Regions from separate parts of the Dactylosporangium sp. NPDC049140 genome, predicted to be linked through region 1. Evidence: riboswitches for the same ligand, from Rfam matches in the RefSeq annotation. Region 1 holds a riboswitch; each other region holds the start of a gene.
What was found. Region 1 has a riboswitch for cyclic di-AMP ahead of AB0B76_RS13510 (NlpC/P60 family protein). Riboswitches for the same ligand answer to the same signal wherever they lie in the genome.
Positions count from the first base shown of each region.

Region 1 (5,848 bases):
CCGGTCAGGGCAGGGTGACCTGCGCCGGGGTCGAGCGCTGGGTGGTGGTGCCGTCGCCCAGCTGGGAGTTGGCGTTGTTGCCCCAGCACCACAGGCTCGCGTCGGTGCGGACGCCGCAGGTGTGGTAGCTCGCGACGAAGCCTGCCGTCCAGGTGGTGGCGGTGCCGACCCGCGTCGGGGCGGAGCGGTTGGTCGTGGTGCCGTCGCCGATCTGGGCGGTCATGTTGTTGCCCCAGCACCACAGGCTGCCGTCGGCGCGGGACCCGCACGTCGTGTCGACCTCGGCGCTGACCCGGCTCCAGGTGTTGACGGTGCCGATCTGGATCGGGGCGGTCTGGTACGCGCCGGAGACGCCGAGCTGGCCGTAGCCGTTCTCGCCCCAGCACCACAGGGTGTGGTCGGTCCGGGTCGCGCAGCTGTGGGCGAACCCGGCGGTGACGCCGCTCCACGTGGTGGCCGTACCCACCTGGGCCGGCGTGGTCGAGTAGGCCACGCTGCCCAGGCCGAGCTGCCCGGACGAGCTGTCGCCCCAGCACCACAGGGTGCCGTCGGTGCGGGTCGCGCAGCTGTGCGCGTAGCCGGTCGTGACGCTCGCCCAGGTCGTGGCCGTGCCGACCTGCTGCGGGGTGGTCACGGTGTAGACGGAGGAGCCGAGGCCGAGCTGGCCGAGGCGGTTGAAGCCCCAGCACCACAGGGTGCCGTCGGTGCGGACCGCGCACGTGTGGCTGTCGCCGGCGCTGACGCTCGCCCACGTGGTCGCGGTGCCGACCTGGACCGGGGTGGTCTTGTTCACGGTGGTGCCGTCGCCGAGCTGGCCGCGGAAGTTGCGGCCCCAGCACCACAGCGTGTGGTCGGTGCGGGTCGCGCAGGTGTGGCTGGCGCCGGCGTCGATGCCGGACCACGTGGCGGCGGTACCCACCCGGGTGGGGGTGGCCCGGTCGACGCCGGAGCCGTCGCCGACCTCGCCGCTCCAGTTGCTGCCCCAGCACCACAGCGTCGCGTCGGTCCGGACGGCGCAGGTGTGCGCGTAGCCCGCGGCGACGGTGGAGACCCCGGCCCCGGCCGCGGCGGCGGGGCCGGCCATGGTGCCGACGGCGAGCAAGACACCGGCGGCGGACGTCACCGCCGCGGCGATGACCCTTCTCAAGTGGCTCATGCGCTGCGACGGTAGGATCGCGCGGCCACGGTGGGCAACGGCGCCGCCACCGTACGGCCGTTGTCCTGGGACTTGACCGGGAAAGTTACAGCGTTCGATCGCTCCAGACCGCGCGCACCGCGTCGGCGAGGGCGGCACCCTGGCGCAGGCCGGCCTCGACGGCGGCGGCGCGGCGGGACGGGTCGAGCACGTTGGGGCCGAAGGCCTCGAGCGCGGCGTCGTCGGGCTCGATCACCAGGCTGCGCGCCGCGCCGGTGGCGGCGATCTCGCGGTCGATGAGCGGGCGGATCAGGCCGCCGACGGGCGCGATGACGAGCAGCGCGCCGGCACCCTCGGCGAGGTCCGCGTTCGTGCCCGAGCGCACCCCGCCGTCCATGTACCGCCGGCCGTCGATGGTGACCGGCGGAAACACGCACGGGACCGCGCAGCTGGCGGCGACGGCGAGCGGGAGGGGTACACCCGCGGAACGATCGAACACGGCGGACCGGCCGCCGTCGGTGTCCACCGCGGTGATGCGCAGGGCCCGGTCGGGCCAGTCGGCGACCGGCAGCTGGGCGGCGAGGCGCGCGACGTGGGCCTGCTCGTCGCCGGTCGGCGCGGCCAGGGCCATCGCGCCGATCTCGGCGATGATCTCGGCGCGGGGGCGGGACCGGTCGGCGAGCAGCGCGAACGCGGCGATGGCCGGCGCGATGTCGACGGCCGGGGCCGGGCGGTCCGGGGCGGCGGTCTGGGCGGCGACCGCGTCGTCGAGGGAGATCCCGGCGGCCACGACGGTGCCCACCACCGAACCGGCGGACGTACCCACGACGAGGTCCGCGTCGCCGACTCCCACCCCGGCGCGCGCCAGCCCGCCGAGGACTCCGAACTCCCAGGCGATACCGGTCATCCCGCCGCCGCCGAGCACCAGCGCTTTCGTCATTGCCGGAAGGTAACCCATCCGCTCACCCGGCACACCGCCCGGACGCGCGGAAGATCGAGTCATGCCGACCGCGCGGACCGTCGGCGGGCTGTCGATCATCGGCCTCGGGCTCGCCGCGGCCGCCCTGACCTGGTACGGCGGCGGCGGCCCGGACCCGGCGCACGGCCCCCGCTGCACCACCCCGAGCGCCGCCGACCTCAGCGGCCGGACGGTCACCGCCTTCGACCTGGACCGCCCGCTGCGCTGCGCCAACCTGCACCGGGCCACGCTGCAGGACGCGGCCATCACGAGCGCCGACCTCTACGGCGCCGACCTGAGCCGCGCCACGGCCCGCTCGGCGCAGCTGAGCCAGGTGAAGCTGACCCGGGCCGACCTGGGCGGCGCGGTACTGCGCGACAGCTCACTGACCGACGTCGGCCTGCAGAACGCGACCCTGCGCGACGCCGACCTGCGCGCGGTGTCGTTCCTGCGCACCGACCTGGCCGCGGCCGACCTGCGCGGCGCCGACCTGACCGGGGCCACGTTCGAGGCCTCCAACCTGCGCGGCGCCCGGCTGGCCGGCGCCCGCCTCGGCGGCACGTCGTGGGTGAACTCGGTCTGCCCCGACGGCACCAAGTCCACCGACGGCACCTGCGAGGGCCACCTCGGCGCCTGAGCGGCAGGCGGGGAGGCCCATCGGGGCTCCGGGCGCGCCCGGACGGCCCCCCGCTCGTCATCCCTCCCGGGGTGGAGCGGGGGTCCGCTGCGGTGGTGACATGCGACCCGTCAGGGGCGGCCGTAGCCGTACAGCGAGTCGATGTCGATGGGGGCCACCTTCACCACGGTCCGGCTGTTCGGCGCGTGGATGATCTGGTTGTTGCCGATGTAGATGCCCACGTGCCCGAGGCCGTTGTAGAACACCAGGTCGCCCGGGGCCAGCTGGCTCCGCGTGATGTGCCGGACCTTGCCCCACTGCTGCGCGGCGTTGTGCGGCAGCGAGACGCCGGCCGCGTTCCACGCCATCATGGTCAGGCCGGAGCAGTCGAAGGTGTTCGGGCCGGCGGCGCCGAAGACGTACTTCTTGCCGAGCTGGGCCCACGCGTAGTTGACCGCCTTGCCCGCCGCGCCGGAGACGGCCGGCGGCGGACCCGGGTTCGAGTTCGACGCCGTGGTCTTCGTCGGCGTCTTGGCCTTGGCGGCCGCGGCCGCCGCGGCGGCGTCGGCCTTGCGCTGCATCTCGTCGAGCTTGGCGATGTTGCCCTCGATCTGCTTGCGCCGCCCCTCGATGTCGGCCTTCTGCCGGCTCTGCGCCGCCAGGGTCTCGTTGAGGCGCTTCTGCTCGGTGTCGACGCCGGACTTCGCGGTCGTGTACTTGGCGAGGTCCGCCTGCTGGTTGCGGGATATCTGCTGCAGCGTGCCGACCCGGTCGAAGAACCCGTCCGAGGAGCTGGCGCCGAGCATCAGCGACCAGGTGTTGAGGTTGCCACCGGTCTTGTAGGCGTTGACCGCGATCTGGCCGGCGGTGGCGCGGGCCGCGTCCATGCTCGCCTGCAGCGGCTGGAGGTCGGCCTCCAGCTGCTTGATCGAGGCCTGGGTGGCCTCCAGATCGCCGTTGATCTTGTTGTACTGCTCGACGACGAGCTCGAGGTCCCGGTTGCCCTGGTCGATCTGGGCCTGCAGCTCGTCATGGGTCGGGTCGGCGTGTGCGGCACACGCCGGCGCGACCATCGCCGCGACCGCCACCCCGATGAGGAGCGAGCGCAGTGCCGTTCGTCCGTTGAACACGGCAGCGTCCTTCTTCCGGACCGCCTACCGGGTTAGCTGACGGGTTCGGGCGGGAGGAAGGTGCGCCCTACCGCGACCTTGACGGGCGCGGATTCACCCCACGGGGCGAGCCCCAAGTGGGTCCCCGGCTCGTGCGTCGCGCCTGCTCCCAGGCCCTTCGTACGACTCGGCGGCGCCGGCCCGGGCCGCCCAGGGGGTGGGCGGCGACTGCCGGCCGGCTGGAGCAAACGTAACGAGAACATCTCGGCGGCGGAACCGCGCAGGCCCCGATCTAAGCAACACTTAACGCAGACTCAAAGATCCGTAGGCGGCGCTGAGCAGCAGCGGTACCAGGGCCGTCATCGTGGCGGCCAGCCCGACGAACTCCGCCGACCAGCCGATCAGCGCCGGCCCGAGCAGGATGCCGGCGTACATGAAGGTGGTCAGCCGGGCGACGAGCACCGCGGGCTCGGGGCCGGGCAGCCGTCCCACCGCGCTGAAGGTGAGCGGGATCAGCACCGACGAGCCGAGGCCGGTCAGGGCGAACCCCGCCACCGCGGCGCCCGGGTGCGGGGCCAGCACCGCGGTCGCGAGGCCGGTCGCGGCGACGGCGACGCCGAGGCGGAACAGCGGGCCGGGCCCCCAGCGGGCGGTGAGCCGGTCGCCGGTGAGCCGCCCGAGGGTCTGGCCGCCGGTGTACGCGGTGATCCCCATCGCGGCAAGGCCGAGCGTCGCGTGCCGCACGTCGTGCAGGAAGATGCCGCCCCAGCCGAGCGCGCCGCCCTCGCAGATCATGAGCGCCGTCGCGGTCAGGCCGAGCACGAGCAGCGGGCGGCTCCAGGCGGCCCGCGGGGACGACGGCGCCGCGGCGCCCGGCGGGTCCGGCAGGCGTGGGCCGAGTACCAGACCGGCGGCCAGGAGCAGAGCGCCCGCCGTGACCGCGTGCACGGCCAGCGACACGCCCGCGTGGGCCAGGACGGCCGTGGACAGCGAGGCCACGACCGCGCTGATGCTCCAGCCGGCGTGGCAGCCGTTGAGGATGGGCCGGCCCGCCCCGCGCTCGACGGCGACCGCGAGCGCGTTCATCGCGGCGTCGGTGGTGCCGTGGACCGCGCCGAGCAGCGCCGTGCCGGCGGTGAACCACCACGGGCCGGGCGCGACGGCGAGGCCGGCCAGCAGCACCGGCATGACGGCGAGGGTGACCCGCAGGATCGCCCGGGCGCCGACGCGGGCGGTGAGCGGGCCGACGAGCTGCATGCACGCGATGGCGGCGAGCGCGAACAGCAGGCCGGCGAGGCCGAAGCGGCCGTCGGTGAGGTGGTACCCGGCCTTGAACGAAGGGGCCCGCACGATGTACGTCGACAGCGTGAGGCCGTTGAGGAAGAACACGGCGATGACGGTCACGCCATCACGACGATCGGCGAACCCCGGATCGGACACCGCCGGTCCGGGGCCGCCGAACGGTCAGACCCGCGCCAGGCGGGCCGCCTCGAGCGCGTCGCGCAGGCGTTGCTCGGCCTCGTTGCTGAGCGAGCTGTGCAGGAGGCGGCCGCCGAGGTGGTACGGCTCCATCTCCGCCACGACCTTGTCGACGGTGATCTGGTCGACGAGCAGGAACAGGGCCGCGTTGCCGGGCTCGAGCGCCGACCCGACGTCCTTCATGAACTTGTCGTCCACCCCGGTGTCGGTGAACTTGCCGGCGACGCCGCCCGCGGCCGCGCCGACCGCCATGCCGATGAACGGGGCGAAGAACAGCAGGCCGATGAGGCCGCCCCACAGCGCCCCGCCGGCCGCCCCGACGCCGGCCATGCTCGTCGACTGGTGCAGCTTGACCTTGCCGTCGCGGCCGGCCTCGACCACCGCGGCGTCGCGCACGGTGATCAGCCCCTGGCGCTGCAGCTCGATGATCCTTTCCCGGGCCGAGTTCGCGGTGGCCAGGTCGGGATAGCCGATCGCCACGAGTTCACTCATGGTGCCTCCTCCTAGTTGACCGTCCTTGCCCTGCAACGGTCTTCGAGTCGCGGCCCGAC
Region 1 covers NZ_JBEZDS010000006.1:287,854-293,701, reverse strand. Annotated here, with positions in the region: gene AB0B76_RS13525 (hypothetical protein) at 5-1,156, opposite strand; gene AB0B76_RS13520 (patatin-like phospholipase family protein) at 1,242-2,075, opposite strand; gene AB0B76_RS13515 (pentapeptide repeat-containing protein) at 2,137-2,730, shown strand; gene AB0B76_RS13510 (NlpC/P60 family protein) at 2,841-3,839, opposite strand; cyclic di-AMP (ydaO/yuaA leader) riboswitch at 3,847-4,004, opposite strand; gene AB0B76_RS13505 (MFS transporter) at 4,122-5,222, opposite strand; gene AB0B76_RS13500 (DUF1269 domain-containing protein) at 5,283-5,789, opposite strand.

Region 2 (5,848 bases), on a different contig from region 1:
ACAGCAGGAAGGCGCCGATCGCGCTGAAGATAACGATCTTCCAGGTTTTGCTCACGCGCGCCAGCGTAGGAACGCCGGGCCCGCCGAGATGTAAACCACCCGACGCGGATCATGGCCGATGGGCGACCACGAAGAGGCGCGGGAAGGGCAGGATCGTGCCGAACGGCTCGCGCGGGTACAGCCGCCGCAGTTCGGTCCGGATGTCCGCACTGAACTCCTCGAGGTCCTCGCCCGACAGTGCGTCGAGGTAGGGGCGCAGCCCGGTGCCCTTGAACCACTCGAACACGGGGTCGTCGCCCGGCAGCACGTGGTAGTAGGTCGTCTCCCACGCGTCGACGGTGAGCCCGGCCGCGGAGAGCAGCCGCACGTACTCGGCCGCGTGGAGCACCGGTGTCGCCGAGCGCGGCCCGGTCGCCCCCAGCGCGCCCGCGAGCCCGGGCGCCCACCGCTCCCGGGCGGCCACGCCGGCCAGGCCCGGGTCGAAGCCGGGGCTCGGCACCTGGAACGCGAGGGTGCCGCCGTCGTCCAGCGCGGCCGCCCAGCGCGGCAGTAGCGTCTCGTGGTCGTCGACCCACTGCAGCGAGGCGTTGGCCACGATGACGTCGAGGGAGCCGCGCTGGGGCCGCCACTCGGCCGCGTCGGCGAGCTGGAAGGTCAGCTGGGCGGTGCGGCGCTCATCGGCGGCCGTGATCATCGACGGCGAGGAGTCCAGGCCCAGGACCGCCGCGTCGGGCCAGCGCTGGGCGAGCGTCGCGGTCATCGTGCCGGGGCCGCAGCCCACGTCGACGACGGCGACCGCGGAGGTCGTCGGGATGCGGGCGACGAGCTCGCGGAACGGCCGGGCGCGCTCCTCGGCGAAGCGCTCGTACTGCTGAGGGTCCCAGGAAGCCATGGTGCCAATGATGAAGGGCCGCCCTTCGAAAAGAGCGGCCCTTCGAGAAGCGGCGTTACTTGACGCGGCCGTACCCGTAGATGCTGTCGACGCTTACCGATGCATACCGCACGACGTCACCGGTGTGCGGCGCGTGGATGATCGTGTCGTTGCCGACGTAGATGCCGACGTGGCCGAGGCCGTTGTAGAAGACGAGGTCGCCCGGGGCCAGCGCGCTGCGCGGGATGTGGGCCACCTTGCTCCACTGGCTGGCGGCGTTGTGTGGCAGGCTCACGCCCGCGGCCGCCCATGCGGCCATCGTCAGGCCGGAGCAGTCGAACGAGTTCGGACCGGCGGCGCCGTACACGTAGGGCTTGCCGAGCTTGCTCTTGGCGTAGTTCACTGCGGTGCCGGCGTTGCCGGAGACGGCCGGCAGGGTGCCCGGGTTGTAGTTCGCCCCGGTGACCTTGGTGCTGCCGGCGTTCTTGGCCTTCTTCTGCAGGTCTTCGAGCTTCTTGACATCGCCCTCGATCTGCTTGCGCTGGTTCTCGAAGTCGGCCTTCTGCGTGTTCTGGGTCGCGATCGTCTGGTCCAGGGTGGTCTTGGCCGCCCGGTACTCCTCGATGCTCTTCTGCTGCTGATGCGTGATCTGCTGCAGCATCGACATCTGGTCGATCAGTGAGCCCGACGACGTCGCGTTCAGCATGGCGTTGAGGTTGCGCAGCTTGCCGTTGCTCTTGAACGCCTCGATCGCGATCGCCTGAACGCCGTCGTTGGCCGCGGCCACGTGCTTCTCGAGGTCGGCGGCCTTCGCCTGCGAGTCGGCGATGTCGATGTTGAGCTTGTTCCACGACTCGATCGTGGCCTCGAGGTCCTTGTTCTGCTTGTCGAGCTGGGCCTCGATCTCGGCCAGCGTCGGGTCGGCGTGCGCGACCGTGGCGGGTGCGAGCACGGCGAGTGACAGGAACCCGATCAGCAGGGTCCGCAGCACCGACCGGCGGGCACGATGTCCAGTGGACAAGGGAGGGTAGACCCTTCTGCACCAACCGCCTACCGGGTTAGCTGACGGGTTCGGGCGGGAAGAGAAGCGCCCTACCGCAGCGTCGCGGATTCACCCCGAATTGCGTGGGTCCCCGGTTCGACGCGCGCGCCCGGAGGCGGGTGCGCGCGGGTTCGATTCGGCGGCGCTTGCCCGGCGCCATCCGGGGTGGACGGCGGACTGCCGAGCAGGCCAGGGCCTAACTTAACGTGATCACCCCTCGGGCGGAAGGCGTGCGCCCCCCTCGATATCTAATAACCTAAAAGTCCGGATTACTGCCGGTTCATCGGCGGTACCACACCGTGACTTTGGTGCCGGACGGTTACGAATTCGGGACTTGATTCCTCCTCTGGAGCGGGTTAAATACACGTAACTTCTTACACCGCCGGTGCAAATAGTTCGGGGGTCCGCAACGTGCTACGGGTCCAGAACCTCGAGGTCGTCTACGACGATGTGATGCTGGTGTTACGGGGCGTGAGCCTCGACGTCCCGGAGGGTCGGATCGTCGCCCTCCTCGGCGCGAACGGCGCCGGCAAGACCACGCTGTTGCGGGCTCTGTCCGGGCTGCTCGGCGTGCACGACGGGGCCGTCACCCGCGGCAGCGTCACCCTCGGCGAGAGGCCCATCCACCGCCTGCGCCCGGCCGCCATCGTCCGGCGCGGGATCAGCCAGGTCATGGAGGGCCGGCGCACCTTCGCCGAGCTCACCGTCGAGGAGAACCTGCGGCTGGGAGCCCACACCCGCCGCCGCGGCGCGGCCGAGGTGATGGAGCGCATGTACACGCTCTTCCCTGTGCTCAAGGAGCGGCGCGGCGCCGTCGCCGGGTACCTCTCCGGCGGCGAGCAGCAGATGCTCGCGATGGGCCGGGCGCTCATGTCCGACCCGGCCTACCTGCTGCTGGACGAGCCGAGCCTGGGCCTGGCCCCGCGCCTGGTCGAGCAGGTGCGCGACCTGATCGTGGAGATCAACCGGGCCGGCACCGCCGTGCTGCTGGTCGAGCAGAACGCGACAATGGCGCTGTCCGTGGCCGAGCACGGCTACGTGCTGGAGAACGGCAAGGTCGTGCTCGACAAGCCGGCCGCGGAGCTGCTCGCCGACGACGACATCCGCGAGTTCTACCTCGGCTCGCACGCGGCCCACTCGTTCCGCGACGTCAAGCACTACAAGCGCCGCAAGCGGTGGCTGTCATGAGCGGTCCGGAGCGGAGCGGAGGGGCCGCTCATCATGAAGCTCAGCTCTCGTCATGCCGTTGCCGTTCCCTATGCGAGGCGGAGGTGACGGCATGAGCGACGTGCTGACGTTCCGTGACGTGCGGCTGAGCTTCGCCGGGGTCAAGGCCATCAACGGGGTCGACTTCACCGTCGGCGCCGACGAGCTCTTCGCCGTGATCGGCCCCAACGGCGCCGGGAAGACGTCCATCTTCAACGTGATCTCCGGGGTGTACCGCCCGCAGGAGGGCCGGGTCCTGCTCGGCGACACCGACATCACCGGCGCGCGCCCGGACCGGGTGGCCCGGCTCGGCGTCGCCCGCACGTTTCAGAACGTCGAGCTGTTCCGCCAGCTCACGGTCGTGGAGAACCTGATGCTCGGCCGGCACCACCACATGCGCTACGGCACCCTGGCCGCCATCGCCTGGCTCGGCCGGGCCCGCCGCGAGGAGCTGGCCAACCGGGCCCGGGTCGAGGAGATCGTCGACTTCCTCGAGCTCGCCCAGTGGCGCCGGATGCCGGTCGGGCTGCTGCCCTACGGCGTGCAGAAGCGGGTGGAGCTCGGCCGGGCCCTGGCCATGGAGCCGCGGCTGCTGCTGCTGGACGAGCCGGTGGCCGGGATGAACCTCGAGGAGACCGAGGACATGGCCCGGTACATCCTCGACATCCGCGACGAGCTGGGCATCCCGATGATCCTCGTCGAGCACGACATGGGCCTGGTCATGGACCTCGCCGACCGGGTGCTGGTGGTCGACTTCGGCGTGCCGGTCGCGTGCGGCACCCCGAAAGAGGTCCAGCAGAACCCGGACGTGATCCGGGCGTACCTGGGGGAGACGAAATGACGATCGCCACCCTCGTGCGCGACCGGGCCGGCCGGACCCCGGACGCGGTCGCCCTGCGGGAGAAGCACCGCGGGATCTGGCGCGAGATCACCTGGCGGCAGTACTGGGACGCGGCGCAGTCGGTCGCGCACGCGCTGCGCGGGCTCGGCGTCGGCCCCGGCGACCGCGTCGCGATCCTGGCCGAGAACCGGCCCGAGTGGCTATACGCCGACGTGGCCACGGTGGCGCTGCGGGCCGCGACCGTCGGGCTCTACCCGACCAGCCCGGCCGCCGACGTCGGCTACCTGCTGGCCCACAGCGGCGCGAAGGTGCTGATCGCCGAGGACCAGGAGCAGGTGGACAAGGCCCTGGCGGTGCTGGCGGAGTGCCCGCAGCTGCAGCGGATCGTGTACCTCGACCCGAAGGGCATCCGCAACCGGTACCAGAACGACCGCCTGCTGTCGTGGGACGACATGCTGGCCGACGGGCCGGCCCCGCCCCTGGAGCTCGCGGCCGAGCCCGGCGACCTGGCGACGCTCGTCTACACCTCGGGCACGACCGGGCGGCCCAAGGGCGCGATGCTCACGGTGTCCAATGTGGACTTCGCGGTGGACGTGCTGCGGGGCGACGGCGGCCTCACCGACCCGCCGCCCGGCCCGCGCGACCTGCTGCTGTCGTACCTGCCGCTGTGTCACGTCGCCGAGCGCGTCTTCACCGTGTGGCTGGGCGCGGCCACGGGGGTGGTCGTGCACTTCGGCGAGTCGATCGCGACGGTGCAGGCGGACCTGCGTGAGGTACAGCCGACGATCCTCTTCGGCGTCCCGCGCATCTGGGAGAAGATGCTGGCCGGCGTCACCACGCGCATCGCCGGCGCCACGCGGATCAAACGCGCCAACGCCCGGCTGTGGCTGCGGGTCGCCGACGGCATCGGGGCCACCCTCGCGGCCAACGGCGGGCGGCACACCGCCGGCAGCCGGCTGCGCTACGCGCTGGGCTGGCTGTGCTGCTACCGCGCGCTGCGGGAGCGGATAGGGCTGCGGCAGATTCGGTACGCGGCCAGCGGCGCCGCCCCGGTCGCGCCCGAGGTGCTGCGGTTCTTCATGGGCATCGGGGTGCCGATGCACGAGGTGTACGGCATGACGGAGAACGCCGCCATCGCCACCGCGAACCGGCCGGGCCGCATCCGCCTCGGCACCGTCGGCGAGCCCCAGCGCGGCGTCGAGGTGCGCATCGCGGACGACGGCGAGATCCAGACCCGGCACGCGGGCACCTTCGCGGGGTACTTCGCGGACGCGCCCGCCACCGCCGCCGCCCTGACCCCGGACGGCTGGCTGCGCACCGGCGACATCGGCGTGCTCGACGGCACGTACCTGAGCGTGACCGACCGGGCCAAGGACATCATCATCACCGCGGGCGGCAAGAACGTCGCCCCCAGCGAGATCGAGAACGCGCTCAAGGCCTCCCCGTACATCAAGGAGGCCGTCGTCGTCGGCGACCGGCGCGCGTACCTCACCGCCCTGGTCGGCATCGAGCTCGAGACCGTCGGCGAGTGGGCCCAGCGGCAGGGCCTGGCCTACACCACCTATCGCGACCTGTCCGCCAAGGCGGAGGTGCTGGCCCTCGTGCGCGGCATCGTCGACGGGGTCAACGCCGGCCGCGCGCCGGTGGAGCAGCTCAAGCAGTTCCGGATGCTGCCCAAGGAGCTCGACCACGAGACCGGAGAACTGACCGCGACGCAGAAGGTGCGCCGCGCCGCGGTCGCCGAGGCCTTCCGCGCCGAGGTCGACGAGATGTACCGGAGCGACGAGATGTACCGGAGTCCCGCGTGAAGGATCTGCTCGAGAGCGTGCTGCGGGGCGTCGGCACCGGCAGCGTGTACGCGCTGCTGGGCCTCGGCTTCGTGATCATC
Region 2 covers NZ_JBEZDS010000019.1:54,157-60,004, reverse strand. Annotated here, with positions in the region: gene AB0B76_RS28210 (hypothetical protein) at 1-55, opposite strand, end outside; gene AB0B76_RS28205 (methyltransferase domain-containing protein) at 110-892, opposite strand; gene AB0B76_RS28200 (NlpC/P60 family protein) at 948-1,862, opposite strand; cyclic di-AMP (ydaO/yuaA leader) riboswitch at 1,904-2,065, opposite strand; gene AB0B76_RS28195 (ABC transporter ATP-binding protein) at 2,367-3,101, shown strand; gene AB0B76_RS28190 (ABC transporter ATP-binding protein) at 3,193-3,960, shown strand; gene AB0B76_RS28185 (AMP-binding protein) at 3,957-5,768, shown strand; gene AB0B76_RS28180 (branched-chain amino acid ABC transporter permease) at 5,765-5,848, shown strand, end outside.
Region 2: it holds a riboswitch for cyclic di-AMP, as region 1 does, so the genes downstream of both, AB0B76_RS28200 (NlpC/P60 family protein) here and AB0B76_RS13510 (NlpC/P60 family protein) in region 1, are expected to answer to the same signal.

Region 3 (5,848 bases), on a different contig from region 1:
AGCGCAAGTACGGCCTCAGCTGCGACAACCTCGCCGCCGCCGAGATCGTCACGGCCGACGGTGCGCTCCTTCGGGCCAGCGGGACCGAGCACGAGGAGCTCTTCTGGGCACTTCGCGGCGGCGGCGGCAACTTCGGCGTTGTCACCGCCTTCGAGTTCCATGCGCATCCGGTCGGACCGACCGTCATGTTCGGGTTGGCGATGTACGCCGCGGCCGATGCTGAGGAGATCCTGCCGGCCTGGCGGGCCTGGACAACCGGCCTGCCGGACGAGGTCACCGGCCGGGCCATGTTCTGGTCGATGCCGGCCTCGCCGCTGCTACCGCCGGAGGTGCACGACCGGGACGTATTCATCGCCGCGGCCGTGTACGCGGGTCCGCCCGACGAAGCCATGAAGATCCTCAGACCGATCGGCGAATTCGGTACGCCACTCGCCGATCTCAGCGGGCCTATGCCGTTCCGGGACGTACAGCGGCTCTTGGACTGGATGTTCCCGAAGGGGCAGCTGCTCAGCTATTGGAAGTCGGTGGGCGTCCGCGAGCTCGGCGACGACGTGCTCGAGGTGGTGCTGCGCCGAGGACTTGAGCGGCCGCATCCTCGCACCATGGTCCACGTGCCGCAGATGGGGGGCGCCGTGCAGCGGCCGGGGATCCATGACACCGCCTTCGGCGACAGGAGCGCGGCGTACATCGTGAGCATCGACGGCAACTGGACCGACGCCGCCGACACCGAGGCCGACGTACGGTGGGTGCGGGATGCCTTCAACGAGGTGAATGGCCTGCCCTCGGCGGCTGGCATTTACCTCAACTTCAACGGCGACCCGGACCTGGACAGCGCGAGCAGGCGCGCGGCGTTCGGCGAGAATCTCAACCGGCTGGCTCGGGTCAAGCGGGACTTCGATCCCGGCAACCGTTTCCGGCTCAACAACAACATCCGGCCGACCGGCTGACAAAAGACTGGGCGGAACTCCGCCGGCTGTACTTGGCTGAGGGGATGTCGTTGCGCAGCGCCCCGGCGGGGCACGCGCTACGCGACAGCGCTCACGATCTGCCCGGCGAGGGCCTGCCATTGGGCGTAGGCGTCCGGAAACGCCGATACCTGCACGGTCTGTGCCGCCACCGTGACGGCCATCTGTTCCCAGCCTTGGACCTGCACCAGCGCCGCGTAGAAGCGGCGTGCCGCCTCGGCCGGATTCATAAGCTGGGCGACGGTGCCCCAGTTCGGCCGCTGCTGGAACAGGCCGACCGAGTCGTGGTCGCTTCCGACTCCCTCGTTGGGGAGTTTGAGCGACTCCGGAACGTTGGAGTTCGCGAGGTTGTGCAGATGGCTTTCCTGCAGCGCGGTGGCGATCGCGACGACGAATGCGCGCTGCGGCAGGTTCAACTGCTGCCCGACCTGGATGATCGTAACGGCGTTGTTCATCTCCGCCTGGGTCAGCCCGCCTACGGGAGTGTGGACGGTCGGCGATGGCGCGGCCGTTGACGGTGCGGCGGCGGTCGCGCTCGGCGCCGGCGACTGACTCGGTTGCGCGCCAGCCGAAGCCGCCGGCTGGTCGCCCGTGCGCCCGCCGCCACGGGATGCTCGGTTCTCGGCGTACGCCGCCCGCCCGCTGTCGCCCCGCTGCACGGCGTCGACCTGGACCACGGTGGCCGGTCTGTCGACCGGCGATGCAGATACGAACAGCGCACCGATCGCCGAGAACGCGACGATGACCGCGGCCGAGGACACGCCGATCCCCTTGCGGGCCACCGAGTGGCGGCCGCGACGGTAGCGGTGCCGGTGACGGGCGAGGTGCCGGCGCGGCACGGCGCGTCGCTGCCCGTCGGTGTCATCGGGCGGCATGAGGCGACCTCACGACCGGCGGACAGTGCTGATAGCGGTACTTCACGAACTACCTCGACAGACTTGCTCAGCACGCGCCTGCTGCTGGGCGGCGGACGGCGGCGCCGGAGTTCCGGCCGGCACGAGCGAGGGCACGGGCCATCGACCGTCCACAGGGGACGGTTGGGAGGTGTGCCGGGCAGGCGGGTGTGACCGGTACGCGCGCCGGAACGGTTATCGGACCAGACGGCGTCTTTGCTGTGCCGGCCGGCCTCCGGGGCCGCGGGTCGAGGTATAGCGACATGCGAGGGTCTGCACGCGATGCTCCTTCCGATGCCGCCTACCGAGTTAGCTGACGGATTCGGGCGGGAGGATTGCCCTACCTCGCGGCGCGTGGCCGCTTGGATTCACCCCAGTTGTGCTTGGTTCCCCGGCTCGTGCGAGCACGACTCGGCGGGCCCGCCGCGTCGTCACCTCGAACGGAGACGGCCAGGCGCAGCGGACCCCAAGACCATATCGGCTGCATAACCGCAGGTGAAGCCCCAAACGGAACTGCCAAGGTGCGCACGGCAGCCGGGCCTTCTGCCGCTTGCCGCGACGATCTCGCTGTGGCGCAGGTGGCCGGTGAGGACGATGCGCCTACCGCCGGGCGTCTTCGGGGCCTCGGCGTCCTTGACCCAGCCGCGACCGATACGCCGCAGGTCCAAGACCGCGGCACTGTGGGCCCGCGACGCCGAGGCAGATGGACACCGAGCGGTCTGCCACCATGACGTACCGTGACGTCGCCGTGGGTTGAGCCGGGCGGTTGTGTCATGGTTGAGCGCGATGGTAGGGCGTCTGCTGAACGGCCGGTACGAGCTGCGATCGGTCATCGGCCGGGGCGGCATGGCCGAGGTGTGGCTGGCCGTCGACGGGCGCCTGGGCCGATCCGTGGCCGTGAAGATGCTGCACGACGAGGGCGGCGCCGATCCGTCGCTGCCGGAGCGGTTCGAGCGCGAGGCGCACACCGCTGCGCGGCTGTCGCACCCGAACATCGTGGCCGTGTACGACGTGGGGGTCGACGACCGTACGCCGTACCTCGTGATGGAACTGGTCCAGGGGCACAGCCTCGCCGACGAGCTGGCCGCGGGCCCACTGGATCCGCGGCGTGCGGTGCGCATCGCCGAGCAGGTGTGCGACGCCTTGGCGGCCGCGCACGACGCCGGGGTGGTACACCGGGACGTGAAGCCGGCCAACATCCTCATCGGCGACGAGGGCCAGGTGAAGGTCTGTGACTTCGGCATCGCCCGCATCACCGACCGGGCGCAGACCTCGCTGACCGCCCCCGCCACCGTGCTCGGCACCAGCTCGTACATGGCGCCGGAACAGGTCCTCGGCGAGCCCGTGGACGCCCGGACCGACCTGTACGCGCTGGGCTGCGTGCTGTACGCGATGCTCACCGGCCGCCCGCCGTTCATCGCCGACTCGCCGGTGCAGATCGCGTTGCAGCAGGTGCACCAGGCAGCGGTACCGGTGGCGGTCCTGCGGCCCGGCCTGCCGCCACAACTCGCCGGGCTGGTCGGCGCGCTGCTGGCCAAACGCGCAACGGACCGGCCGGCGAGCGCGGCGCAGGTCCGCACGGCTTTGGCCGGCGGGACCGGTGGGGCCGCAACGGCTGTGCTCGCGCACGCCGCCGGACCGGCCGCTTTCGCGCGTGGCGAAGGACCGGCCGCGCTTGGGGGCGAGGCGCCGATCCGCGGCCGCGCCGCGGTGCGGCCGGCAACGCGCAGCCTGCCCATGCTCGGCGAGCCGCCCACACCAGCCGCCCGGCGACGGGGCCGCTCGGCCGGGATCGCGCTGGCGGCGCTCGGCGCGCTCGCCGTCGCCACTGTCGTGCTCGCGCTCGGGACCCTCCCGAGCCGGTCCGACCACCCAGCCGCGGCGCCCACCCCCGCGGACACGACGCAGTCGCTGCCGACCGCGGACACCTCGAGCGCGGCGCCGAGTGACACACCGACCGACCCGTCGAGCACAGCGCCGACCGACACACCGAGCGATACGACGACGAGTGATACGACAGGGGCGACGTTGGCCGCGGCCCGTGCCGCTGTGAAGGCGCAGGCCGCTGACGGCGGTCTGGACAGCGGTACCGCGCGTGAGCTGAACCGCCGGCTCGACAACCTCGCCCGCGACCTCAAGCGCGGCAACGCCGACAGCGCCGCAGCGGAGGTGGCGAGCCTGGTCGACCGGCTCCACCAACTGCACCAGGACGGCACACTCACCGGCACCGGGTACACGGCGGTGCTCACCCCGGTCGACCAGCTCGCGGCGAACCTGCCGACCCCCGACGACAACAGCGAGCGGGACTGACCCGGCGCCTCGCGCGGATCGTCGGCCAGCAGGCCGCCGGCCCATGGGTTGCGAGGCACACGCCGGGCCGCGCGGCGGCTTGCCGATCCGGTCGATGCGGGTTCAGTGTCGCTGATAGCGGCCGATGAGACGGCCCGAGGCCAACACCTTCCCCGCCGTCGCCCGCCGCAGGTCGACAGCCGACGCTCCCTCGGCAAGGCGGAGCGGTTCGGACAGGGCGAGTACCTCGAAGATGTACCGATTGCTGGGTCGATTCGCCGCAGCCGGTGACAAGCTGAGACTGCAACCGCCAGCACTCTCGCGGCAGCAGATCGGGGACACTCCAAGCATCAAGGTCCACTCAGGCGATCTCAGGACTGGCGGATCGCTTCGCCGGCAAGTTCGAGACGCACATTCCTGCCAACAAGGACACCACCGCTTTCGAGGGCCACGTTCCAGACCAGCTCATAGTCCTCACGGTCGATTTCCGCCGTCGCGCTGAAGCCGAAGATGTCCTGCCCGTACGGATCGCGGCCGGCGCCACCAAAATCCACCTGGAGGTCGACCGGCCGGGTTATCCCCTTAATTGTCAACTCCCCGGTCAGCACGAACCGTCCGGTGGTCCCGTTGGACTGTTGCGGGAGTCTGTAGGCTTCGTTCGTGCGACCTAGTCGTTGATTTCTCAAGCGGGCCCAGAAGAAGATCGGATCGTTGTTTCCCTGCCATTTGACACCCGTGCTGCGGTACTCCAGGGTGGGATACCGGTCCACATCAAGGAAGTCAGGGCTTCTCAGGTGCGCGTCCCGGTCGGAGTTACCGGTGCTCACGCTCGCCGCCCAGATGGATGCGGTCACCGAGGAACTCAACGGATCCTCACCCACGATGATTCGTGCGGCCGCCTCACCGAAGTCACCGCGAACGGGACTTACCATCATGTGCCGAGCCACAAAACCGATTCGCTTGTGCGCCTCATCGAGAAGGTAGGTGCCTGGAGCCGGGATGTTGATACCATCCCAAAACCGTGTTGCGGAATCGGACATCGTCGTGCCTCCTCCCCCGCGTTATTCCACGCGTTTTGCCTACGTGCCGCCGTTCTTCGGCAAGCGCACCGAAGTCGGACAGACGTACCGATCGCCCAGCATAAGCGAGCGTTGCCCCGCCAAATCCCGGCCCCCTCACAGAGCAAGGAACACCACATTCCGTGTGCCTGTCCGTATCTCCGACGACGCGCAGCGTCAGCATCCTTGCTCGGCGACCGATTGCTTTTCGCCACCCACCTCACAACGATGCGGCTCCCGTTTGTACCGACCGGTTGGAAATATCAGGCAGCAAATTCTCGGAAGCAACTCAAGAACGTCGAAGAATCGGTCGAACAGGCGACCCGCTGCGCGCGCTGCCTCGTTAGGGACCATCACTTGGGCCGTATCCCGGAGACCCGCCTCGCCCTTGGGCCTGCGGTCGCAGGCCTCGGACGGCGGATCGGCCGGTTACGGTTGCCGGTGTGCGGACGGAGGCGGACGGGACGATCAGTTTCTCGGTACTCGGCTCGGTCAGAGTGGTCCGCGCCGGCGCCGAACTGCATCTTGGCGCCCGTCAGCAGCGCCTGGTGCTCGCGTTGCTGCTGGCTCGGGCTGGTTCACCAGTTTCCTCGGCCGAGCTGGTCGACCTGCTCTGGGACGAGGATCCTCCGGCCAGCGCCGC
Region 3 covers NZ_JBEZDS010000001.1:163,989-169,836, forward strand. Annotated here, with positions in the region: gene AB0B76_RS00720 (FAD-binding oxidoreductase) at 1-947, shown strand, start outside; gene AB0B76_RS00725 (hypothetical protein) at 1,025-1,840, opposite strand; cyclic di-AMP (ydaO/yuaA leader) riboswitch at 2,142-2,285, opposite strand; gene AB0B76_RS00730 (protein kinase) at 2,645-4,168, shown strand; gene AB0B76_RS00735 (YceI family protein) at 4,519-5,187, opposite strand; gene AB0B76_RS00740 (BTAD domain-containing putative transcriptional regulator) at 5,649-5,848, shown strand, end outside.
Region 3: it holds a riboswitch for cyclic di-AMP, as region 1 does, so the genes downstream of both, AB0B76_RS00725 (hypothetical protein) here and AB0B76_RS13510 (NlpC/P60 family protein) in region 1, are expected to answer to the same signal.

Region 4 (5,848 bases), on a different contig from region 1:
ACCGCCACCTCCCCCAGTCCGTCCACGCCTATCCTGCCTCGCGGCTACGACAATTTACGACTCGCGCGGCCGCACCGCCCCTCCGGGCGGCACTCGGCGCGAGGGTGCGGCCCTATGGCCCTGGACCCGACCATCTACTGTGGATCCGGCACGACCGGCGGCGCGACACGCGGATTTTGCCCCGACACGCACCGTACGGGCGACCGCGGTCTTCGCCACACGACCTCTCCATTGCGGATTCCGGCATGTGCGCCCGGCCGCACCGGCATACTTGACCAGGCTCACGAGAGCCCGGCGGCCGCATCGGCGCGGCCCGATCTTCCAGTACCCGCTGACTGTGCGATTTGCGATGGGTGGTGCGACCCCTGTGGTCATCGTGCTGAGGACCACGGACGACGTGCTGCGCTGGGCCGGGAGGCTTGTCGACCCGCCCCTGCGCACGGCGATCGGGCGGCTGCCCGAGCCGTCGCGGGAGGTCGCCGAGCTGCAGCTGGGGTGGCACCACCTCACCTGGGGCGGGGTGGACGCGCCGGCGGTCTCGGTGCGCAGCGCCCTGACCCTGGTCTGCGCGGACGCGGTCGGCGGCGACCCGCACGACGCCGTGCCCTCCGCGGTCGCGGTCGAGCTCATGCACCACTGGTCGGCCATCCGCCGCGACCTGGTCGACGAGCACGCCGACGGCACCGCCTGGGGCGTGGTCGGCGCCGAGCCCGCCTCGCTGGGCGGCGAGGCACTGCTGGCGCTGGCCTTCGACGTGATCGCCACCGGCGACCCCACCCGCAGCAGCCCCGCGCGCATCCGGCAGCGGTCCGGACAGGCGAGCCCCGACCGGGCGATGCTGCGCGTGCTGGGCGATACCGTGCAGGAGCTGCTGCACGGCCAGCACGCCTCCCTGGCCCTGCGCGACACTCGCCCGGGCGCGACCCCGGCCGGCGAGGAGCGCACCGACCTGCTGCGCGACACCCTGGCCATGGTCGAGCAGCGCACCGGCGCCCTGTTCGGCTGCGCGTGCGCCCTCGGCGCGGCCGCGGGCGGCGGCGACCCGGCCCAGGTCGAGCGGCTGCGGCTGTTCGGCGTGCGCCTGGGCCTGGCCGTGCAGTTCACCGAGGACCTCGCGGGCATCGGCGCCGACCTGCGCCGCCGGCGCCGCTCGCTGCCGGTCGCGGCGGCGATCGCGGCCGGTGCCGACGAGCTGGCCGCGCTCTTCGAGGGCCGCACCCGCCTGAGCGACGCCGACCTGGAGCGCGCCGCGAAGACCATCGAACAGTCCGGCGCCCGCGAGTGGTGCCGCCGCCAGGCCGACGAGCTGCTCTCCCAGGCGCTGCTCACACTCGATCTCGCCTCGCCCTCCCCCGCCGCCGTGGCCGAGCTGGTCGCCCTGGCCCGCCGAGCCACCGCAACCCCGCGGTAAAGCACCAGACCCGCGCGATAAAGCACAAGGGCCGCTCGGCCGCGCGGTCAAGCACAAGACCCGCCGAACCGTTCCGGGCCCCGCCTACGCCTAAGGGGTATGGCCGACGCCATCGAGGATGAGTTTCACGAGTTCGTACGGGAACGACTGCCCGGACTGCGCCGCGCCGCGTACCTGCTGTGCGGCGACTGGACCCGCGGCGACGACATCGTCCAGCGCACCCTGACCGACGTGTACGTGCGCTGGCGGCGCATCCGGCGGGCCGAGAACGTCGACGCGTACGTGCGCACGGTCCTCGTCCACCGCTTCATCGACGAGCGGCGCCGCGGCTGGGCGGCCCGGGAGTCGCCCGTCGACCGGCTGCCGGAGCGGTGCGCCGAGGACGTCGCGCTGGAAGGTGTACCGGAAGGGCTGGAGTTGCACGCGGCGCTCGCGCGGCTGCCGCACCGCCAGCGCGCGGTACTGGTGCTGCGGTTCTTCTGCGACATGTCCGTCGAGCAGACCGCGCGGGTCCTGCGCTGCGCCCCGGGCACGGTCAAGAGCCAGACCTCGGCCGCGCTCGCCACGATGCGGCGCCTGCTCGAGGACCCTTTGGACGCGAGGAGGCCACGATGAACGACCGGCAGCTGCGGCGCCTCATGCACGGCGGTGACGAGGCCCCGGCCTCCCGCGTCGACCTGGCCCGCGTGGTCGCCGACGGCCGCCGGCGCCGTCTTCGGCGGACCGCGGTCGCCGGCGGCTCGGCGGCGCTCGCGCTGGCCGTCGTGACGACGCTCGCCCTCAACGCACCCCGGGCCCCGGCCCCACCGGCACCGGCGGCGACCCCGGTACCGGCCGCTTCCCCACCCGAACCCTCACCGGCCACCGGCCGGGACGGCCGGTCACCGCCGTGACCAACGGCGGACGGTGAGGCCACGGGAGTTACGGTCCGGACCAGCGACGGACGCCGCGGCAGCCCGGAAACACAGATCAGGCGATCGCCGCGACCACCTGCTCGGCCCGGTCGGCGTGCTTCTGGTACGCCCCCGGGAACGCGGAGCGCTGCACCGCCTGCGCGGCACCCGTGACGCTCATCCCCTGCCAGCCCGGCACCCGGCCGAGCGCGTTGAAGAACAGCATCGCCGAGTGCGCCGGGTCCATGAGCTCCGGCACGCTGCCCCAGCCCTGGCTCGCACGCTGCTGGAACAGCCCGATCGAGTCGTGGTCGGTCGAGACGGCGTCGTGCGGCAGCTTCATCGAGGACGGGACGGTCGGGCTCGCCACGTTGTACAGGTCGCTCTCCTGCATCGCGGTGGCCACCGCGACGACGAGGCCCTTGTCCGGCACGCCCTGGGCGCGGCCCTGCTTGACGATGGCGGCGGCGTTGTTCATCTGGGTCTGGTCCAGCCCGGCGACCGGCCGCGGCGGGGCGGGCGGCGGCGGGGTGGCCGGCGCGGGCGCGTCGCCGAGCGTGGCCTGCCCGTCGAGCTCGGTCACGACGAGCGAGGCGTCCCGGGCGTAGGCGGGCGCGGGGGCCGCGGCGACGGCGACCGGCGAACCGGGCGGGCCGGCGGCGGAGCGGCCGGCCGAGCCGGACGCGAGCAGCGTTGCGGACAGGATGACGGCCGACACGACCACGGGCTTGACGGGTTGCAGGGCCCGGCGATGCCGGGGCTGGAACTGGCGTGGCAACGGTTTGAGCGACAGCGGTTTCAGCAAGATGGGTTCCTCGGACGGATGCGGGCGCGCGCCATCGGCACGATCCCGTGGTGCCAAAGGGATCGCGCGGCGGCGGCGAACGGTCAACGGGTGTGACAGGCCAGGCTCAGGTCCTGGCGATCACCCGTCCGGGAGACAGACGACACAGGGCGTCGACGAGCACGCGTGGTTCTCCTTCCGGTGCCGCCTACCGGGTTAGCTGACGGGTTCGGACGGGAGGATTCGCCCTACCGTGACTCGGTCACGGATACACCCCAAGGACTGCGATGGGTCCCCGGCCCGCGACGCCGAAGTGGACGGCGCGGCTCGACGGCGCCTGCGCGGTGACCCCGCTGTTCGGGGTGCGTCGACCGCGGCAGACCACCCGACACTAACCGGCCGTTCAGCCCTCGGCCAGCCGGAGCAATGGCATACCACCCGGCGCACCGAAATGCTCACCGTGCGCTATCACCCGATCGGCCGCCCCGCGCCCGTGACGGTGGCCTTTCACCTGGTACATCGCCCGATCGGCGGTTCGCAGGGCCGCGCCCGCATCCCCCGCCGTGGCATCGATCACGGCCGCCCCGACGCTGACCCGCACCCGCAGCACGTGCCCGTCGTGCACCACCGGCGCCGAGACCGCGCGCTCGATCCGGTCGACGAGCGCGGCCACCCCGGCCGCGTCGAGGCCGGCCAGGTCCTCGGCCAGCACCACGAACTCGTCGCCCCCGAGGCGGGCCACGGTGTCGCTGGGCCGCACGAGCGCGCACAGCCGCTGGGCCACGGCGATGAGCACCGCGTCCCCGGCGTCGTGGCCGAGCGTGTCGTTTACCGACTTGAAGTCGTCGAGGTCACAGAAGAGCAGCGCGCTGTCGCCCCGTCCGGCGCGGGCGCGGCGCACCGCGGCGGCCAGCGGGGACGCCAGGGCGTCGCGGTTGGCCAGGCCGGTGAGCGGGTCCCGGGACGCGCGGCGCACCAGGTCGGCCTCGGCGGCCTTGCGCCCGGTGACGTCCTGCACCTGCAGGATGCCGAAGGCGGGCGGCCCGGCCACGAGCGAGAGCGTCGTGGCGACCCAGATCACGGCGCCGTCGCCGCGCACGCAGCGGATCTCGTAGTCGCGCACCGGGATGCCCTTGCCGGTCGTCGCGGCGGCGAAGGCGAGCCGGGCCAGGTCGAGGTCGTCGGGGTGCAGCAGGTCGGCGACGGGCCGGTCGAGCAGCTCGGCCTCGGCCCGGCCGAGCAGCTCGCACAGGGCGGGGTTGACGCGGGTCAGCCGGGCCTGGGTCGCGCCGTCGACGCCGATCATGCACATGCCGCTGCCGGCGCCGGTGAACGCCAGCCGGAAGGCCTCTTCGCTGGCCGCGAGATGCCGGCGCTCCCGCTGCAGGGCCTCGACCAGGTTGGCGTTGTTGATCGCGATGCCCGCCTGCGCGGCGAGCATCTCGAGCAGCTCGCGCTGCAGCGGCCCGGGCCGGCGCCCGTCGGCGGGCAGGTCGACGCCGAGGATGCCCACCAGCTCGCCGTCGGGCGCCCGCAGCGGCGCGAACAGGGCGTCGAGCGGGTGCCAGCGCTCCTCCTCGGGCACGCCGTCGCCGCCGGGCACCTCGTCGGGCACCCAGGAGTGGATGTGGGCGCTGTGCCGCTCGTGCGGGAGGTACCGCAGCTGCCCCCACGCCTCCGCGCGTTCGAGGTACTCGTCGAGCACCTCCGCCGGGTAGCGCGCCCCGAGCAGCGTCGCGCGCGCCTCCTCGGAGCCGGCGAGCGCGACCGCCTCGTACTCGCCCTCGGGGTGCAGGTAGTTGACCACGGCGACGGTGAACCCGATGCCGTCGACCACCGCGTCCACGATCAGCTGGAGGGTCTCGGCGAGCGTGGTGCCGGTGTTGATGCGGCCGGTGATGAGGTACACGGAGCGGATGGCGGCCATCGCCGCATCACGATCACCCATCGCGCGCCTACCCGGGTCCGGCCGACCTTGCACCCCTACATCGACGCATCAAACCGGATCTGAAGTAAACCCTTTGGGGTCAGGAGATTACTGCGGGCAGTGTCAGGGCGCCCGCTGCGCGGCGCGCCTCGCGGGTCATCGCCGCGATCATGAGGTTCCGCCCCGGCAGGTACGGCAGCATGCGGATGCTGAGGTGCTGCAGCCGCACGGCGAGGTCGGACTTCGGCGCGAAGGCCCGGGCCGGCGTGAGCGCGGCGCGCTGGTTGACGTCGACGAACTCGCGCAGGTCGCGGTCGTACCCGGACAGGTCCCCGTTCCGCGCGATGAGCCCGGCCAGCAGGTACGCCCCCACGAGCGCCATGCCGGTGCCCTGCCCGGTGAGCGAGGAGGGGGCGTAGCCGGCGTCGCCGACGAGCGCGACCCGCCCGGCCGTCCAGCCGGGCATCCTGACCTGGGCGTTCGGCGCCACGTAGAGGTCGGGCGCGGCCCGCATCAGCTCCAGCAGCCGCGGTACGACCCACCCGGCCCCGGCGAACGCGGCCTCGACGCCGCGCACCCGCTCGGCGCGGTCGCGCGGGGGCATCGGGCCGCCGTACAGCAGCGTCACCTTCACCGTGTCTGAGCCCCGGTCGGTCTTGACGCTCACCACCCGGCCCGGCATCGAGTGCACCAGCTGCCAGCGCTCGATGCCCAGTTCGTTCGGGGCCGTAAAGACCGCGCTGACGCTGCCGAGGTGGTGCAGGTACCGCTGCGAAGGCCCGAACGCCAGCTCCCGGATGCGCGAATGGATGCCGTCGGCGCCGACCACGTAG
Region 4 covers NZ_JBEZDS010000021.1:131,151-136,998, reverse strand. Annotated here, with positions in the region: gene dnaG (DNA primase) at 1-1, opposite strand, end outside; gene AB0B76_RS30325 (polyprenyl synthetase family protein) at 377-1,411, shown strand; gene AB0B76_RS30320 (SigE family RNA polymerase sigma factor) at 1,511-2,026, shown strand; gene AB0B76_RS30315 (hypothetical protein) at 2,023-2,304, shown strand; gene AB0B76_RS30310 (hypothetical protein) at 2,381-3,109, opposite strand; cyclic di-AMP (ydaO/yuaA leader) riboswitch at 3,279-3,421, opposite strand; gene AB0B76_RS30305 (diguanylate cyclase) at 3,492-5,036, opposite strand; gene AB0B76_RS30300 (FAD-dependent monooxygenase) at 5,116-5,848, opposite strand, start outside.
Region 4: it holds a riboswitch for cyclic di-AMP, as region 1 does, so the genes downstream of both, AB0B76_RS30310 (hypothetical protein) here and AB0B76_RS13510 (NlpC/P60 family protein) in region 1, are expected to answer to the same signal.